4 regions of the Ensifer sp. ENS03 genome follow, and region 3 is predicted to be linked to each of the others. Evidence: riboswitches for the same ligand, from Rfam matches in the RefSeq annotation. Region 3 holds a riboswitch; each other region holds the start of a gene.

Region 1 (4,591 bases), on a different contig from region 3:
GGCAGGCCTTCGCGCAGTGCCGGTTCGTCGATCTGGATGATGGCGATGCCGGCCGCCTCGAGATCCGACACTTCATCGCGCAGTGCTAGCGCGATCTGCCGGCACACCACGGAACGTGGCAGGTCGTCACGAACGAAGGACCATAGCAGCATGGTGACCGGACCCGTCAGCATGCCCTTGACCGGGCGATCGGTCAGCGACTGCGCGAAGGTCGCCCACTCGACCGTCATCGGGTTTGGTCGCGAAACGTCGCCGAAGATAACAGGCGGACGCACGCAGCGCGATCCGTAGCTCTGCACCCAGCCGCTCTGGGTGAAGGCGTAGCCCGAGAGCTGCTCGCCAAAATACTGCACCATGTCGTTGCGCTCGAACTCGCCGTGAACGACTACGTCGATGCCGACCTCTTCCTGCCAGCGCACCGCCACTTCGGTCTCTCGGCGAAGATAGGCGGTGTAGTCGACATAGCTGAGTTCGCCCTTCGCATGCAGTGAACGGGCCTGCCGAACCTCCGATGTCTGCGGGAAGGATCCGATCGTCGTTGTCGGGAAGAGCGGCAATGACAGCTTCTTCGCCTGCAGTGCCCGGCGGCCCGCGAACGGGGATTGCCGCTTGCTGTCCGCATCCGTCAGCGCTTTCAAGCGCCCGGCGACCAGAGGATCATGGATCCTGAGTGAGGTGAGCCTCGCCTGGGCGGACGCGATCGAGGCGGCGAAAACGTGCTCGGAAATGGCAAGCCCCGGCTCGAAGGCGCTGGCAAGCAGGCTGAGTTCGTCGAGTTTCTGCGTACCGAAGGCGAGCCAGGAGGAAAGTTCCGGATCAAGCGCACGCTCCAGCTCGAGATCGATAGGCACGTGCAGGAGTGAGCATGAAGGTGCGAGTTCGATGCGGTCGCGGCCGTGGGCCGAAGTCAGAGGCTGCAGCCGGCGGAACAGGCCGGCCAGATCGGTCCGCCAGATGTTGCGGCCGTCGATGACCCCGAGCGATAGGACCCGGTCCGCCGGAGCCGATTGGATGAGCGTGTCGATCTGCTGCGGCGCGCGCACGAGATCGACATGCAGTCCATCGACCGGCAGCGCCAACGCCGTTGCCGTGTTGTCGCCGATCGAGCCGAAATAGGTCGCCAGCATGATCTTGAGTCCGGGCACGTCGGTGTCGAACGTGCGATAGGCGAGGTCGAGAGCGCGACGATCCTTGTCCGCGAGATCGAGCGCCAGGCAAGGCTCGTCGATCTGGACCCAATCGGCGCCGGCGTCAGCAAGCTCCGCCAGGACCCTCACGTAAACGGGCAGGAGCCGTTCGATCAGATCGACCGGATCGAAGTCGCCGCCCTTCGATTTGCCGAGCTTCAGCAGTGTCACCGGGCCGATGAGCACCGGGCGTGTGCGATAGCCGAGGGCCTGAGCTTCCTGGAAGGCTTCCAGCGGCCGATTGTGGGTGAGCTCGAAGCGCTGATCCCTGTCGAACTCGGGCACCATGTAGTGATAGTTGGTGTCGAACCACTTTGTCATTTCGAGCGCGGGAGTGCCGCTGCTGCTTCCCGAATGGGTGCAGCCGGCGGCGCAGGGCGTTCCGGCCGAGCCGCGCGCCATGGCAAAATAGGTGTCGAGATCGACCGGGCCGCCCGTCCAGCCATAGGCCGGCGGGATTGCGCCGACAAGCACGGCGGTATCGAGCACGTGGTCGTAGAAGGAGAAGTCGTTGGAGGGGATGATGTCGATGCCGCGCGTTTTCTGCGCGGCCCAGTTTTCAGCGCGGAGCTTGGCTCCGGTATCGAGAAGTTCGCCGCGGCTGGCCTTTCCGGCCCAATAGCGTTCGAGCGCGAATTTCAATTCGCGACGGCGGCCGATGCGCGGGAAACCGAGATTGGCAGTCTTGATGGTCATTTCCTTACCCCGAAGGTTATGGGCAAGGCTTGAATGCGACGCAGCCGCGGCGCGAGAGCGATCCCGCGTCCTCAACGCGCCTCATCGGACACCCCGCCCGTGGACGTTGTTCATCGCGGCAGGTCTCCTGGCTTGCGGGTCGTCACGGACCGTTCCGTCTTCCCGAGGCGTCTCCCTCAGTGACATCTTCGAACGGCCGCTCTCCGCTTACAGTTGCGGGGGCAGCTCCGGCATGGGCGCTTGTCTGGCGCCGCACCGAATTCCCTCTTAGCTCCGTCCCTCCAAAGGCGGGCGAAGAACCACGATGGGGCGACAATGCCCTGTCCCGAGCTCTTCGTCAATCGCATAAAGAAATGCTTATGTCTTTATTCTCTCCCGCCGCCGCCCGCGGCGAGACAGTGGCAGGACGAGGTCTTTCCATTGCTTTCCGCTCACGGGACGGTTGCGGTTTGGTCCAAGCGTCCTCCTCCGGCCACTGCCACGGATCCGCCGCGTCGCCGACGCGCGCGCGGATATGCTCTTGATCTCGCGTCAGGCCGATATCCCGGAGTTGGAACTCGTTGAACGTGTCGATGGCAACCGGAGGGCCGAGGGTTTTATCGGCCCAGTTCAGGACATGGTAAATCGTTGATCGCACTGCGCTAAGCATTGCTATCCTCACTTCTCTCAAGGGCGTGTGTTCGCGAAAAAAGTGAGGGTTTTTGCCGTTTCGCGCAAAGCGATTTCTCGCATGCTGGCATAAAGAATGCTTATCTCAGTTCCATGAGCAAGATTCCTCCCATGAGTGCGGTGCGCGCCTTTGAGGCCGCCGCTAGGCACCTGAGTTTCACCCGCGCCGCCGAAGAGCTCGGCATGACGCAGGCGGCCGTCAGTTATCAGATCCGGCTGTTGGAAGATCGCATCGGCGCGCCGCTGTTCGTCCGGCTTCCGCGCGAGGTGCGATTGACCGGCGCCGGGCGGCAGCTAGCGCCGAAGGTGACCGAAGCGATCGATCTCTTAGGGGCGGCCTTCTCGGAGATCGCCGACAAGACCGAACATCACCTGCACATCTCGGTGCTGCCAACCGTCGTGTCGAGCTGGCTCGGTCAGCGCCTCGCGTCGTTTCAGACCGCGCATCCCAACATCAGCATCAGGGTGCACATGTCGACCGAGTTGGTCGATTTCAAACGTGACGCCATCGATCTCGCGGTGCGCAGCGGCGCCGGCGACTGGCCGGGCAACGATGTCTTTCCCTTGTTTCCGCTCGATTACGTGCCTGTCTGCACGCCGTCCTTCCTGGAAAAGCACCAGCTCAAGGAGCCCGCGGACGTTCTGAGAGTCCGGCGTTTCGGCAACGCCAGCTGGTGGCGGCGGTGGATGATCGAAACCGGCGTCGAACCGCCGGCAAGCAATGGCACCGAATTGATCTTCGATGTCCAGGCGATGGATGTCGCCACAATCCTTGCGGATCACGGCATTGCGATTGCCGTCTCGACCTTCCTGATGGATGAACTGAAGAGCGGCAGGCTCATCCGGCCGTTCGAGCATGTGGTGCGCGACGGTCGCGCCTATTGGCTCGTCTATCCGCAAAGCACCAGGCGGCAGAAGAAGATCCAGGCCTTTCGCGACTGGGTCGTCGCCGAGGCCGATGCGTCGAACGCCATGCTTTCGACCGTGATGGAGCAATCCTGTCCGGCGTCGCGTCGGACCGACCACGGCGCAATGTAGAGACACAACGGGGCCCACTCGGCCCGTCGGTCTTCTGAAGATGACGCTTTCATGGAGAAACTGAAAATCAGCTGAGAACGGCTGTTACCAAACTGACATGGCGGCTCCCTAAAGACTGCGGCCAACCGCAGAGAAGGGAAGTATCAGCCCTCCGACGCGGATACCGCACGCCATCGTCGGAGGCCCGTTTCCTTGAAAATCGTCCAGATCAGCGACACCCATCTCAGCCCCGCCAAAAGCCACTTCAATGGCAATTGGGAACCGGTTCGCGCCTGGATCGAGGCGGTAAAACCCGATCTCGTCATCCACACCGGCGACGTCACCATCGATGGTGCCGACCACGAGGACGACATCACCTTCTCGCTCGATCTGATCGGCCAGCTCTCGATGCCGGTGCTGATCGTTCCCGGCAATCACGATGTCGGCCATCTGCCGGGTTCGCACCAGCCGGTGGATCCAGTTCGGCTTGCCCGCTGGCGCCGGCTCGCCGGTCCGGACTACTGGGGCCGCGACCATGGCGACTGGCGGCTGCTCGGCCTCAACAGCCTGCTGATCGGCTTCGAGGACGAAGAAGAAGACAGGCAGTTTGCCTGGCTGGAGGAACAGTTGCTCAGCCGCGACGGCCGCCGGGTGGCCGTCTTTGCCCACAAGCCGCTTTTCGTTGACGATCCGCAGGAAGGCGACACCGGCTACTGGGGCATCCGTCCGCGCCAGCGCCAACGCCTGTTTGATCTTTTCGCCGAAGCCGAGGTGGCGCTCCATGCAAGCGGCCACCTGCACTGGGCCTGGTCGGGCAAGCACGCCGGGACGTCTCTCGTCTGGGCGCCGCCGACCTCCTTCATCATTGATACGCTGGAACGGCCGATGCCGGGCGAGCGGCTGGTCGGCGCCGTCGTACACGAGTTTAGCGACGTCAACGTCAAAAGCGAGATCATCGCGGTGCCGGGACTGACCAGCCACCTGCTCGATCCGATCGTCGAAGAGGTCTACCCGCTGGCGGC
Region 2 (4,591 bases), 570 kb from region 3:
CTTGCCGATCGGCTCTATGCGCGGGTGGACTGGCGCTGGGCGCTCAATCGGGGCGACACGCTGACGATGGGCTGGCGGCCGCCGGGGCGGTTCTTGAAGCATCGCTGGCGGGGTTACAGCGAAGCGCTGCTGCTCTATGTGCTGGCACTCGGCGCGCCCGACCATTCGATCGAACCGGAGCACTATGCGGCCTTTGCCGAGGGCCATGACTGGATTCCCGTCGACGGCCGGCCGCATCTGCATGCGGCGCCACTCTTCATCCATCTCTTTCCGCAGGCCTGGCTCGATCTGCGCGGGCTTTCCGACCGGCCGATGCGGGAGCGGGGGACGGACTATTTCGAGAATACCCGACGCGCCATCGCCTTGCAGCGGGACCATGCGCGCTCCAATCCCGGCGGTTTCGCCGGATATGGCGAGGACCTGTGGGGCCTGAGCGCCTGCCATGCGCCGCGCGGCCGGCTGCGGCTTGCGGATGGGCGCCAGCAGCGGCTTTTCGGCTATGTGAACCGCGGCGCACCCTACGGCCTTGATGACGGCACGCTCGTGCCCTGGGCGCCGCTCGCCTGCCTGCCGTTCGAGCCGGACGCGGCGCAGGCCTCCCTCGTGCATATGGCAGACAGTTATCCGGGACTTCTGAGCGAAGGGCGCTTTCCCGGCGGCTTCAACCCGAGCCTGGCCGCCGGCGCAGGCCCGGAGGGCTGGATCGATGCGCGGGTCGTCGGTCTTGACCAGGGCCTCGTTGTCATGATGATCGAGAACTGGCAAAGCGGCCTTAGCTGGGCGCTGATGCGCAGCATGCCGGCGATCCGCCTCGGCCTTGAACGGGCGGGCTTCGACGGTGGCTGGCTGCAGGAGGGGGAAGGCGCGTGTGGTAATCCGCCCGCATCCCGCGCCAGAGGATGAGAATGGACGACGGAGACGGCATGCGCTTGAACGACCATCGGCCGACAGCGGAGACCGCGGCGTTTGCGCCGCAGGCGCTGGCCGTCGCCGACCATCTGCGTACCCAGTTTCCCGAGGCTGCCGTCTCGCTCGGGCCGGCGGCCAGTGATTTCAGCGCGCCGGGCGACTTCTGGGCTGCGGGCAGCGCTGGCCTTGAGGCGGGGCTCGCCTATCAGGATTTCTTCGGGGTCGGCATGACCGACCGGATCCGGGCGGCGCATCTGATCGCCTTCTATAGCCGCCAGCTGAGCGTGGTCCTTGGCGCGTTCCATCTCGGCGCCGGGTTGCAGGCGGAGGTGGCCGGCATTCGTTTCGAGGATTGGACGCGGCTTCACCGTGGCGTCGAAATCGCGGGCAAGCGCTATCATTTTCGCCTGCATCCGCCGGCCAAGGAGCGCCAGGGTGGCGAAGGCGCCAGCGCATTCGAACAGGGCTTCATCGCCCATCTGGCACCCGTCGTTGCGGTTCTGAAAGCGCGAGCAGGGCTGTCGAGCGGGGCGCAATGGCGGGTCGCGGCCGATGCCCTGGCCGGCGCGTTCCTGGAAATCGGCCGCGCGATCGGCGACGAGGCGCGCGGCATGGCCGAGGCGCTGGCGATCGTCAAACGACCGGGTTCGCGGCTCTACTCAGAGGAGCTCTGCTACGAGCAGATCGCGGCTCTCGATCCGGCAAGCGGCGCTCAGCTGTCGCGCCAGTATCGGATCCGTTGCGGCTGCTGTCTCTACTTCAAGACGGAAGGGGGCAGCTTCTGCGACACTTGCGTGCTGCTGGAGCCGGAAGATCGCCGCGCGCGGCTGGCGGCGCATCTCATGCAAAACGGCGGGACCTGAACCCCGCCGTCGCTTTGCTGACGATCTGTGATCAGTGATCACTGTGCCTTGACGAAGCGCTCGTTGATGAAGCCGGAGACGACGCCGAGCACGATCCAGAAGGCAAGCGTGGTGGCGAGTGCGGCAACCGCAAACTCGGCGCCGAGCACGGCCGGAACGTTGCTGGTGATATCGAGCGGCTGCGGCGCACCGTAGACATGGGGTGCTGCGATCAGCACCAGGCCTGCGACCTTGGAGACGATCTCCTCGCGCAGGACGACGAGATAGAGGCCGACGGCGGAGAGCGCCACTGTCACCAGCCACCAGGTCTGGCGGTCGCCGAGTTCGGCTGCCGGAAAGCCCGGCAGTTCCGGCGGCAGACCGATCGCCGGCAGCATGTGCACGGCAAGCCAGCCGCAGGCGCCCCACAGCGCGCCGTTCCTGAGCGTGATCGGGTAGCCGATCACCAGGCTGACGCCGGCGAGCAGCAGACCGAAGCCGGAACCTGTGACGAGGTTCGCCATCAGCGTGCCGGAGAAGCGGCTCATGCCGAACATGATGCCGCCTTCCTCATGCTCGCCCTCATGGGCATAGGCCGGGGTGATCGGCGACAAAGCGTCGAGGAAAGCGCCGAACGGCGACACGGCTTTGAGCGACGAATGCTGGTCGTGGTTTTCTGCGGCCGGCTGTGCCGCACCCGGCTGGGCGGCGGGCTGTTCGGTAGCGGCCGGTGCCTCGCCTTCGAATTCTTCTGCATGCAGGATCAGCGGTGTGACGCGCAGTTCCTGGGCGCCGGTCATGAAGACACCGGCAATCAATCCAGCCACGATCGCGGCCAGAAGCGTTCTGACAATCATCTTGAAATCCCTCGATAACGACAAAAGCCACGCCCTGTGGCGTGGTCCTTGAGCCTTCCCATTTTCCCTATGCTGCGGATGGCCTTCGCGCGCCGGAAAAACCGGGATGCGCGCAGGCCTCCATCCGGCTCGGGCCGGATGCGTTCAGGTCCGCAGATTGTTCGATGCGGAACGTTGTTCACGTTCCGGCGCATCGGTCAGTGGCAGGGGAAGCCGTAGGAGTGGCGGGTGTCGTGCGCCGTGTCGTGCAGCACTGCCGAGTTGGCAAGGCCGGCGCCAAAGACGAGGAATGCGCCGATGAAGAGCGCGATGACGCCAGCGGTCAGACGATCGCTGAGGGAGAGCGGGGTGCTCGAAATGGTAGACGTAGCCATGACAACCTCCGTGATGGCATCGGGAAATTCCCGGTTGGGCCCTATGCCCGTATCGAGTGGCAGGTTTCCTGGCTCACGGCGTTGGGCTCGATGCCCTCGATCTGCCTCGCCTTCCCAGCTCGGCCGCCCTCTCGCGGTCTTGCCAGTGGCTTCTTCCGGATCGCTCCGGAACGGTGGATCGACGTCGCTCTACAGTCGCGGGGTCGGCCGTGATTTGAATGCCCAGCTTGGGTCCATCCGTCACATTCCCGTTTACTCCCGAAACACGTTCGCGTCCCGGGAACCAATCGATCCCAGATGATTAGGATTGTGTCATGGAGTTGTCAATTGAGTGCGCGCCGCCGCGCGGTCCATCCGCGACAAAATCCTTGATGGTCATGCGTTTGTAGGCTTCGACGATCTGGTCACCCTCGGCCCGGTCGACCGAGACTGCAAGTCGCATGGTGCAGTCGCCGAGATGCATGATCAGGAAGGCGGCGCTGTCGATCTCTTCGCGCGGTGTCTCCGGCACAAGCCGGGCCCAGACATCGGCAAGCAGCTTTCCGCCGGCGCGGCTTTGCGCAAGATCGATCTCGCGCAGCGCCTTGTCGGCCTGCATCGCCGACCAGATGTCGCGCATGACCGGCTCGGCGAGGAACATGTCGTAGTAGATGTCGAACAGCAGCGAGAAGGCGTCGCGCAGTTCGGCTATCGACGTGACCTTGGCCAGTTCGGCCGCGATGCACTCGTTGCAGACCGCATTGTAGCGCTCGGCCAGCGTGCGCACGATTGCCGCCTTGTCGGGAAAGTACTGATACAGCGAGCCGATCGAAATCCCCGCCTTTTCAGCGACTTCGCTCATGCGCATGGCGTCGCTGCCCTTCTCCTGGATGAGCGCCGTCGCGCAGGCAAGGATCTGCTCGACGCGCTCGCGGCTGCGCTTCTGGCTCGGCGTCCGGCGCAGCGCAGGCTCGTCGTCAGCGGGAAGCGTGGCGGGACTTGCATCGGGAATCATGAGTAATGCTCACATTTTGACTTGACTCCTAAAATACGAGGATTTATCACATTTGCAAATGTGAGAGATGCTCATGTTTGTTGGTGGAACCTCAGGAGGAAACGATGTCTCAGAAAGTCACACTGGTTTTGGGCGGTACCGGCAAGACGGGGCGGCGGGTGGCCGATCGCCTTCGGGAGCGGGGCATAGCGGTCCGCATCGGCGCCCGTTCGGCGTCGCCTTCCTTCGATTGGACGGATGAGGCGACCTGGACGCCCGCCCTTGAAAATGTCGATCGCATCTATGTCTGCTACCAGCCCGATCTGGCGGTGCCGGGCGCCGCCGACGTCATCGCCAAGTTTTCGAGCCTTGCCGTTCGCTCCGGCATCAAACGGTTGGTGCTCCTGTCGGGCCGCGGCGAGGACGAGGCGGAAGCCTCCGAGCGTGCGCTGCAGGCCTCCGGCGCCGACTGGACGGTCATCCGGGGCAGCTGGTTCTTCGAGAATTTCGACGAAGGTTTCCTGGCCGACGGCGTGGTGAGTGGTTCGGTCTTCCTGCCGGTGGACGAGGTCACCGAGCCCTTCGTCAGTTGCGACGACATTGCCGACGTGGCGGTTGAGGCCCTTCTGGACGATG
Region 3 (4,591 bases):
GATGCTCGGCCGGCGCGTCACCGATCCGCTCGGCATCGAGGGCGGCGAACGTGCGGTCGAGGGCCTCGGGCTGCTCGACGTCGAGACCGAGATGGCGTCGGAAAAGACGGTGCGCAACAGCCGCGCCTGGTCGCTGGAGCATGATGTGGCGCTCGAAGGCTACGAAATCCATCTTGGCAAGACGCAAGGTGCGGACTGTGGCCGGCCGTCGGTGCGCATCGACAATCGCGCCGACGGCGCCCTTTCGGCCGATGGCCGCGTGATGGGCACCTACCTGCATGGGCTCTTCACCAGCGACGCCTATCGCGGCGCGCTGCTCAAGAGTTTCGGCATCGAAGGCGGCGCCAACAACTACCGCCAATCGGTCGATGCGGCGCTCGACGATGTCGCGAACGAACTGGAGGCTGTGCTCGATCGGCGCTGGCTGGACGAGTTGCTCAGGCACTAGGGACGCGGCAACGGTCAGCCAGCAGGTCCGGTACGTCGGGCCCAACAGGAGCAACGAGCCTATCCGACGGAACTACGCTGCGACATCGTGCTCCTCGCTTGCGGCTTCCCAGACTTCCCGCGCGGCATCCAGGTTCATCAGGGCAATCCCCAGGCCGACGATCAGGTCCGGCCAGGCCGACTGCCACAGATAGGCTGTCGCCAGACCCGCGGCGATGATGGCCACATTGGCGAAGGCATCGTTGCGGGCCGAGAGAAATGCTGCCCGCGTGAGGCTGCCGCTCGTGTGACGGTAGGCGACGAGCAGATAGGCGCAGAAGAGGTTGACCACCAGCGCCCCAAGTCCGGTCAGGGACAGGGCAAAGGGCTCTGGCGGGACCGGATCCATGAACTTCGCCCAGGCCGTCCAAAGGAAGGCCAGCGCCGGTACCAGTAGAATGAACGCCATCGCCATGCCGACCCGCGCGCGGGTTCGCGCCGTCCAGGCCAGAGCAAAGAAAATCAGCATGTTGACGGAGGCGTCTTCGAGGAAGTCGACGCTGTCGGCCATGAGGGACACCGAGCCGATCGAAAGCGCGACAAGGAGTTCGACCCCGAAATAGCCAAGGTTCAACAGGGAGACGATGAGGACGACGCGGCGCAGGTCGGTATCCACTCGAAAGGTTCCCTTTCTGGCGAGATTCGCCCTCGGCACTTTTTTTGGCGAGATTCGCCCTCGGCACTTTGGCACAGGTGTTAGCAGCAGTTTGCTATCCATAGCACTAGGTTTCGACATCGGTTCCGTTCACACTGCCGTCGTGCCTGACGCCCGACAAATCGTCGCGTGGCGCAACTCGGCCGGGGAGGCGTCGCATGCGTCGATTGACTTTGGGCTGCCCGCTTCCTAATCATCAGGTGTTGGATGGTTCCCCCTTGTCGTGGCGATCTGGGGGAATAATTGGGAATGTGACGGATGGACCCAAATCGGGCATCCTTATCGCAGCCGACCCCGCGACTGTAGAACGGTCAGGGTTCGCCATCGGGTTTGGTGCCGGGCTGTCGGCCGGTTGCATGGGCAATCGGGGCAGGTCGGGGATCAAACCGGAAAAGCCACTGGCGTGGCATCGTGATCAGCCGGGTTTGGACGCCTCTTCTTCTACGAATCGTCCGCCTTTCACGATGTCCCTCACAGCGCCCATGCGTCGGAGACGACGCGCAAAGGTTCGCTGTGGCACCGGAAAGACGCCGGGAAGGTGAGGCGGGCCGCTCGGGCCCTGACATCGGAACCTTGCCGTTTAAGGGCGAGGCGATGTTCGGCCCGTGACGCCGTGAGCCAGGAGACCTGCCATCCGGCATGGGCATTCCGCCCGAGGGGACTTTTGTCTCCAACGCCATCACGGAGGTTGTTTTGGCTCGCAGATGTTTTCAAGAACGCGCCCGTGGCGCGTCCGATGGCTTTTGCCACCGACGGCTGATTTGGGAATGTTGAGGCAGCCACGATGAGCAGTCTCAGCGCCGGGCCCGTGCTGGTCCTTGGCGGCGCCCGTTCCGGCAAGTCCAGCTTTTCCGAGAGGCTCGTCGAAGCGTCCGGCTTCACCATGCATTATGTCGCCACGGGCCGCGCCTGGGACGACGAAATGCGCGAGCGCATCGACCATCACCGGACGCGCCGCGGCGAGGGCTGGACGACGCATGAGGAGCCGCTCGATCTCGTCGGCATCCTCAGACGCATCGATGATCCCAGCCATGTGGTCCTGATCGACTGCCTGACGCTATGGGTAACCAATCTCATGCTGGAAGAGCGCGACATGACGGCGGAGTTTGCCGCCCTTGTTGCGTATCTGCCCGAGGCGCGGGCGCGCCTCGTCTTTGTTTCCAATGAGGTCGGCCTCGGTATCGTGCCCGAGAACCGCATGGCCCGCGAGTTTCGCGACCATGCCGGCCGGCTTCACCAGATCGTTGCGGAGAAATCCGCTGAAGTTTACTTTGTCGCGGCCGGTTTGCCGCTGAAAATGAAGGGTTGATCCATGACCACTGCGAGAGCCAACCAGGGCAAGATCCCGGCGACCGTCATCACCGGCTTCCTCGGCGCCGGCAAGACGACGATGATCCGCAACCTGCTGCAGAACGCCGACGGCAAGCGCATCGCGCTGATCATCAACGAGTTCGGCGATCTCGGCGTCGACGGCGATGTCTTGAAGGGCTGCGGTGCCGAGGCCTGCACCGAGGACGACATCATCGAGCTCACCAATGGCTGCATCTGCTGCACCGTGGCTGACGATTTCATCCCGACCATGACGAAGCTGCTGGAGCGTGAAAACCGTCCTGACCACATCATCATCGAAACCTCGGGCCTTGCCCTGCCGCAGCCGCTGATCGCCGCTTTCAACTGGCCGGATATCCGCAGCGAAGTGACCGTCGATGGCGTCGTCACGGTGGTCGACAGCGCCGCCGTTGCCGCTGGCCGCTTTGCCGACGACCACGACAAGGTCGATGCGCTGCGCGTCGAGGACGACAATCTCGATCACGAAAGCCCGATCGAGGAGCTGTTCGAGGACCAACTGACGGCTGCCGATCTCATCGTTCTCAACAAGACCGATCTGATCGATGCCTCCGGCCTCAAGGCCGTGCGCGACGAGGTGGCTTCGCGCACCAGCCGCAAGCCCACGATGATCGAGGCGAAGAACGGGGAAGTCGCCGCTGCCATCCTGCTTGGCCTCGGTGTCGGCACGGAAAGCGATATCGCCAACCGCAAGTCGCATCACGAGATGGAGCACGAGGCAGGTGAGGAGCACGATCACGACGAGTTCGACAGCTTCGTCGTCGAGCTCGGTTCGATCGCCGATCCCTCGGCGTTCATCGATAGCCTGAAGGGCGTGATCGCGGAGCACGACGTTCTGCGCCTCAAGGGCTTTGCCGACGTGCCCGGCAAGCCGATGCGCCTCCTGATCCAGGCGGTCGGCGCCCGCATCGACCAATATTACGACCGCGCCTGGGGCGCCGGCGAAAAGCGCGGTACGCGCCTCGTCGTCATCGGCCTGCACGACATGGACGAGGCGGCGGTGCGCGCTGCGATTACCGCGCTCGTCTAGATCGTTCTTTGAGTGAAATGATCTAACGCATTGAAATGATGCAGTTCCGGATGGAAAACGCTTTTAGCGTTTTCGTTCGGAATTGCCCCACCGGACAAGACGAATGCATCTGCTTCTCGCCCAGAAAGGAACGATCGCCGACGGCAACGAGGCGATCGACCTTGGGCAAACGCCGGCCGATATCCTTTTCCTCTCGGCCGCCGACACCGAGCTCTCCTCGATCGCCGCGGCTCACGGCCGACGCGACGGAGGCTTGAGCCTGCGCATCGCCAGCCTGATGAGCCTGATGCACCCGATGTCGGTCGACACTTACGTCGAGCGCACGGCGCGTCACGCCAAGCTGATCGTCGTCCGGCCGCTCGGTGGCGCCAGCTATTTCCGTTATCTGCTGGAAGCCCTGCATGCGGCTGCTGTCACCCATCGTTTCGAGATCGCGGTTCTGCCGGGTGACGACAAGCCGGATCCGGGGCTGGAGCCTTTCTCCACCGTCGCAGCCGACGACCGCCAGCGCCTTTGGGCTTACTTCACCGAAGGCGGCTCGGACAATGCCGGGCTGTTTCTCGACTATGCGGCCGCACTGGTCACGGGTGCGGAGAAGCCGCAGCCGGCAAAGCCACTGTTGAAGGCCGGCATCTGGTGGCCGGGTGCTGGCGTGATCGGCGTCAGCGAATGGCAGTCCCGTGTTCAGGGACGGATGGTAGCGGGGGAGGGATTCGAACCCCCGACGGTTGGGATCTGCTTTTACCGCGCGCTCGTGCAGAGTGGCGAGACACGGCCGGTGGAGGCGCTGATCGATGCGCTGGAGGCTGAAGGTGTGCGGGCACTGCCGGTGTTCGTCTCAAGCCTCAAGGATGCCGTTTCCGTCGGCACGCTGCAGGCGATTTTTTCCGAGGCCGCACCCGACGTGGTGATGAACGCCACTGGCTTTGCGGTCTCGTCGCCCGGTGCCGACCGTCAGCCGACGGTGCTGGAATCGACCGGTGCGCCGGTGCTGCAGGTGATCTTCTCCGGCTCGTCGCGGGCGCAATGGGAAACGTCGCCGCAGGGGCTGATGGCGCGCGACCTCGCCATGA
Region 4 (4,591 bases), on a different contig from region 3:
GCTCGCTTCGAGCGGCTTTTGCCGCCGATACGCGCGAAGCCGTCAAAGCATGACGGGGCAGCACGAAGTCACGACGGCGCCGGGGGAAACCCCGGCGCCACAAACCCTGATCGACATCGTTTTTCCAGGCGATACCAATCACCATGGCACGCTCTTTGGTGGCGCCGCCCTCGCGTCGATGGACCGGATCGCTTTCATCGTCGCCACCCGTCACGGGCGCGTTCCCTTCGTCACCGCATCCTGCGACCGCATCGATTTTCGTGCGCCTGCGCGCATCGGTCAGATCGTCTGCTTCAGCGGCCGTCCGGTTCGTGTCGGGCGCCGCTCGGTGGTGGTCGAGGTCGAGATGATCGCGGAAGATATCGCCACCGGCAGCCGCGCCCTTTGCAGCAGGGGCACCTTCACCATGGTCGCGATGCCCTGTGCCGATGAAACGGATTGGATGCTGCCGCCGCTCGATGTGGCAACGGACACGCCCGAAGAGGCGGGCACCCTACGCATGGTCGACATCGTCTTTCCCGGCCAGGCCAACAGCTTCGGCGCCATATGCGGTGGCAACGCCCTCGCGCATATGACGAAGGCCGCATTCGTCGTCGCGACGCGCCGGAGCCGCCGGGCGACCGTCCTTGCCTCCTGCACCGGTATGGACTTCAAGCACCGGATCATGATCGGTTCGATCATCGAACCCATCGCCCGCATTGTGCGGACGGGTCGCAGTTCAGCCACCGTCGAGGTCGAACTCTGGTCGGAAGAGCTCCTCACCGGTCTGCGACAGCGGACTGTTACCGGAACGTTCGCTATGGTCGCCGTCGACGATGACAACCGGCCCGTGGCCGCTTTCGCTGCTTGATGGAATGGGGCGTCCGCACCAGGGGCGCCCTATCCACAACCTTGGTGCCAACCGGCTGTTTACTCCCCGTTATCCACACTGCAAAAGAAACCACCCTCCTACCCCCGCCTTCCACATACGGAACCTATTGACGCAGATTTGCGATGAACTACTATATCTAGTGTTCGAGGTTCTTCCGATTCGCAAGGATTGGGAGCTAAGACGGGAATACGGTGCGCCGGCGGGTTTCCGCTGAGGCTATGCCGTAGCTGCCCCCGCAACTGTAGACGGCGAGCGACTGTCCGGATTTGGACCACTGAGGCATGAGGCCTCGGGAAGGTCGGGATGGAAGCTTTGACCCGTAAGCCAGGAGACCTGCCTCGATCACCAAACGTCCACGGGCGGGGTGTCCGGAGGGGTTGAGTGCGTGGCAGGATGAGCCTGCCCGATCGTCTCGACGTCTCCCCGGCAGCCCGTCGAAAGCTTCGGGGTGAAGTCATGCCAGTTTCTTCCAGTTCAGATCCACCTTCTGCGGACGGGTGCGCGTTGTTGCGCGCCTGATTGAAAGGCCGCGCCTTGAAAACCCGCATCCGCGGAATTCCTGAGCGCCCGACCAAAACGAGCCGGCCCGGTTGCGTAACCGACCTTGGGCCAGCTTGACGACGTCAACTCCGGTCGAGGCGACCGGGGAGCGATGTTTCGTGTCCAATCGCCAACACCACGGTTCGCGTTCGCGCGATCCGACGACTTTTTGCGCCCATTTGCCAGACCCCCACGAGGAACCCATGTCGATCACCGTCTACAGCAAACCAGCCTGCGTCCAATGCACCGCCACAACCCGTGCGCTCGACCGCCAAGGCATCGATTATCGCATCGTCGATATCTCCGAGGATTCCGATGCATTCGCGCTGGTGCAGGGTCTTGGCTATCGGCAGGTCCCGGTCGTCGTCGCCGGCGAGCGGCATTGGGCGGGTTTCCGCCCGGACATGATCAGCGCGCTTTCCTGAAGGACGCTGGCGATGGGCCTGATCGTCTATTTTTCCAGCCGCTCGGAAAACACCCATCGCTTCGTCGAAAAGCTCGGCCTTCGCGCCGCCCGCATACCGCTCAGGGAAGGTAAGGACGCACTTACGGTCGCAGAGCCCTACGTGCTGATCGTGCCGACCTATTGCGGCGACGATGGCCGCGGGGCGGTGCCGAAGCAGGTCATCCGCTTCTTGAACGACGCGGGCAACCGCTCTCACATCCGCGGCGTGATCGCAGCGGGCAACAGCAATTTCGGCGCGACCTACGGGATCGCCGGCGACGTGATTTCGGCCAAGTGCCGGGTACCCTATCTCTACCGGTTCGAGCTGCTCGGGACCGACGAGGACGTCGCCAATGTCAAAAACGGGATGGAACGATTTTGGACGTCACGACACTCGAACGCCCCTTGAAGGCGACGGAAGCAGCGCTCGACTATCATGCGCTGAACGCAATGCTGAACCTCTATGACGAAGAGGGACGGATCCAGCTCGACAAGGACCGGCAGGCGGCGAAACAGTACTTCCTCCAGCACGTCAACCAGAACACGGTGTTCTTCCATAACCTCCGGGAAAAACTCGATTATCTGGTGACCGAGGGCTATTACGAGCAGGAAGTGCTGGACCAGTATTCCTTCAACTTCGTGCGCGATCTCTACGATCATGCCTATTCAAAGAAGTTCCGCTTTCCGACCTTCCTCGGGGCGTTCAAATACTACACGTCCTATACGCTGAAGACCTTCGACGGAAAGCGCTACCTGGAACGCTACGAAGACCGTGTCTGCATGGTGGCGATGGCCTTGGCGCGCGGCAACGAGGGGCTTGCCCGCGATCTCGTCGACGAGATCATCTCCGGCCGCTTCCAGCCGGCAACGCCGACTTTCCTCAACGCCGGCAAGAAGAGCCGCGGCGAGCTCGTCTCCTGCTTTCTGCTCCGGATCGAGGACAACATGGAGAGTATCGGCCGCGCCATCAATTCGGCGCTGCAGCTTTCCAAGCGCGGTGGCGGCGTGGCGCTGTCGCTCACCAACATCCGCGAGATGGGCGCGCCGATCAAGCAGATCGAGAACCAGTCATCCGGCGTCATCCCGGTCATGAAGCTGCTCGAAGACAGTTTCTCTTACGCCAACCAACTCGGCGCGCGCCAGGGAGCCGGTGCTGTCTACCTGCACGCCCACCACCCCGACATCATGCGCTTCCTCGATACCAAGCGCGAAAACGCCGACGAGAAGATCCGCATCAAGACGCTGTCGCTCGGCGTCGTCATCCCCGACATCACCTTCGAGCTCGCCCGCAACAACGAGGACATGTATCTGTTCTCACCCTATGACGTGGAGCAGGTCTATGGCGTGCCCCTCACCGAGATTTCGGTGACCGAGAAGTACCGCGAGATGGTCGAGGATGCCCGCATCCGCAAGCGCAAGATCAAGGCGCGCGACTTCTTCCAGATCATCGCCGAGATCCAGTTCGAAAGCGGTTATCCCTACATCATGTTCGAGGACACGGTGAACCGGGCAAACCCGATCGCCGGGCGCATCACCATGAGCAATCTCTGCTCGGAAATCCTGCAGGTGAGCGAAGCGAGCGCGTTCAACGACGACCTCTCCTACAAGCACATGGGCAAGGACATCTCCTGCAATCTCGGTTCGCTGAACATTGCGGCTGCGATGGACAGCCCGGATTTCGGCCAGACGATCGAGACCTCGATCCGCGCCCTCACCGCCGTCTCCGAAATGAGCCACATCTCGTCCGTGCCCTCGATCGAAAAGGGCAACGACGACAGCCACGCGATCGGCCTCGGGCAGATGAACCTGCACGGCTATCTCGCCCGCGAGCGCATCTACTACGGCTCCGAGGAAGGCATCGATTTCACCAACATCTATTTCTACACGGTGACCTATCACGCCATCCGCGCGTCGAACCGGCTGGCGGTCGAAAAGGGCAAGAGCTTCGCCGGCTTCGAAAACTCGAAATACGCGTCGGGTGACTATTTCGACAAATACACCGAGACCGAATGGCTGCCGGCGACCGAAAAGGTGAAGGGCCTGTTCGAGGAAGCCGGCATCTCGATCCCGACTCAGGAGGATTGGCGGGAGCTGAAACGGGCAGTGATAGAAGGTGGCCTTTACAACCAGAACCTCCAGGCCGTGCCGCCGACCGGTTCGATCTCCTACATCAACCACTCCACTTCCTCGATCCACCCGATCGTCTCGAAGATCGAGATCCGCAAGGAAGGCAAGATCGGCCGCGTCTACTATCCGGCCGCCTTCATGACCAACGACAATCTCGAATATTACCAGGACGCCTACGAGATCGGGCCGGAGAAGATCATCGACACCTATGCGGCCGCCACCCAGCACGTCGACCAGGGCCTGTCGCTGACCCTGTTCTTTCGCGACACGGCAACGACCCGCGACATCAACCGTGCTCAGATCCATGCCTGGAAGAGGGGCATCAAGACCATCTACTACATCCGCCTTCGGCAGATGGCGCTCGAGGGTACGCAGGTCCAGGGCTGCGTTTCCTGCGCGCTGTAACCTCGCATTCCAGTAACGGCCCCTCACCCTAGCCCTCTCCCCGCAAGCGGGGAGAAGGTCCCGGCAGGCGGATGAGGGGCACCCCCTCACCGCGCGATGAGGCATACACGATCACAAAGGTTCAACGACATGAACATGCACACCAAACCCGCAAGCCGCATCCGCGCCATCAACTGGAACCGCATCGAAGACGACAAGGACCT

The links. A riboswitch is a leader RNA that binds a small molecule or an ion and turns the genes downstream of it on or off. The one in region 3 is predicted to bind cobalamin.
Region 1: another riboswitch for cobalamin. It lies ahead of metE (5-methyltetrahydropteroyltriglutamate--homocysteine S-methyltransferase); the one in region 3 lies ahead of cobU (bifunctional adenosylcobinamide kinase/adenosylcobinamide-phosphate guanylyltransferase).
Region 2: another riboswitch for cobalamin. It lies ahead of IB263_RS11025 (CbtB-domain containing protein); the one in region 3 lies ahead of cobU (bifunctional adenosylcobinamide kinase/adenosylcobinamide-phosphate guanylyltransferase).
Region 4: another riboswitch for cobalamin. It lies ahead of nrdH (glutaredoxin-like protein NrdH); the one in region 3 lies ahead of cobU (bifunctional adenosylcobinamide kinase/adenosylcobinamide-phosphate guanylyltransferase).

The regions. Positions count from the first base shown of each region.
Region 1 is NZ_JACVAV010000003.1:521,206-525,796, forward strand. It holds gene metE (5-methyltetrahydropteroyltriglutamate--homocysteine S-methyltransferase) at 1-1,883, opposite strand, end outside; cobalamin riboswitch at 1,983-2,202, opposite strand; gene IB263_RS33955 (hypothetical protein) at 2,221-2,532, opposite strand; gene IB263_RS15270 (LysR substrate-binding domain-containing protein) at 2,664-3,590, shown strand; gene IB263_RS15275 (metallophosphoesterase) at 3,783-4,591, shown strand, end outside.
Region 2 is NZ_JACVAV010000002.1:882,910-887,500, reverse strand. It holds gene IB263_RS11040 (glucoamylase family protein) at 1-903, shown strand, start outside; gene IB263_RS11035 (ferric iron reductase) at 906-1,772, shown strand; gene IB263_RS11030 (CbtA family protein) at 1,811-2,608, opposite strand; gene IB263_RS11025 (CbtB-domain containing protein) at 2,806-2,982, opposite strand; cobalamin riboswitch at 3,023-3,285, opposite strand; gene IB263_RS11020 (TetR/AcrR family transcriptional regulator) at 3,284-3,976, opposite strand; gene IB263_RS11015 (NAD(P)H-binding protein) at 4,081-4,591, shown strand, end outside.
Region 3 is NZ_JACVAV010000002.1:309,108-313,698, reverse strand. It holds gene IB263_RS08140 (cobyric acid synthase) at 1-448, shown strand, start outside; gene IB263_RS08135 (cation transporter) at 521-1,102, opposite strand; cobalamin riboswitch at 1,333-1,791, shown strand; gene cobU (bifunctional adenosylcobinamide kinase/adenosylcobinamide-phosphate guanylyltransferase) at 1,926-2,450, shown strand; gene cobW (cobalamin biosynthesis protein CobW) at 2,454-3,518, shown strand; gene cobN (cobaltochelatase subunit CobN) at 3,622-4,591, shown strand, end outside.
Region 4 is NZ_JACVAV010000003.1:516,196-520,786, reverse strand. It holds gene metE (5-methyltetrahydropteroyltriglutamate--homocysteine S-methyltransferase) at 1-53, shown strand, start outside; gene IB263_RS15260 (acyl-CoA thioesterase) at 50-850, shown strand; cobalamin riboswitch at 1,001-1,227, shown strand; gene nrdH (glutaredoxin-like protein NrdH) at 1,615-1,836, shown strand; gene nrdI (class Ib ribonucleoside-diphosphate reductase assembly flavoprotein NrdI) at 1,849-2,265, shown strand; gene nrdE (class 1b ribonucleoside-diphosphate reductase subunit alpha) at 2,235-4,388, shown strand; gene nrdF (class 1b ribonucleoside-diphosphate reductase subunit beta) at 4,518-4,591, shown strand, end outside.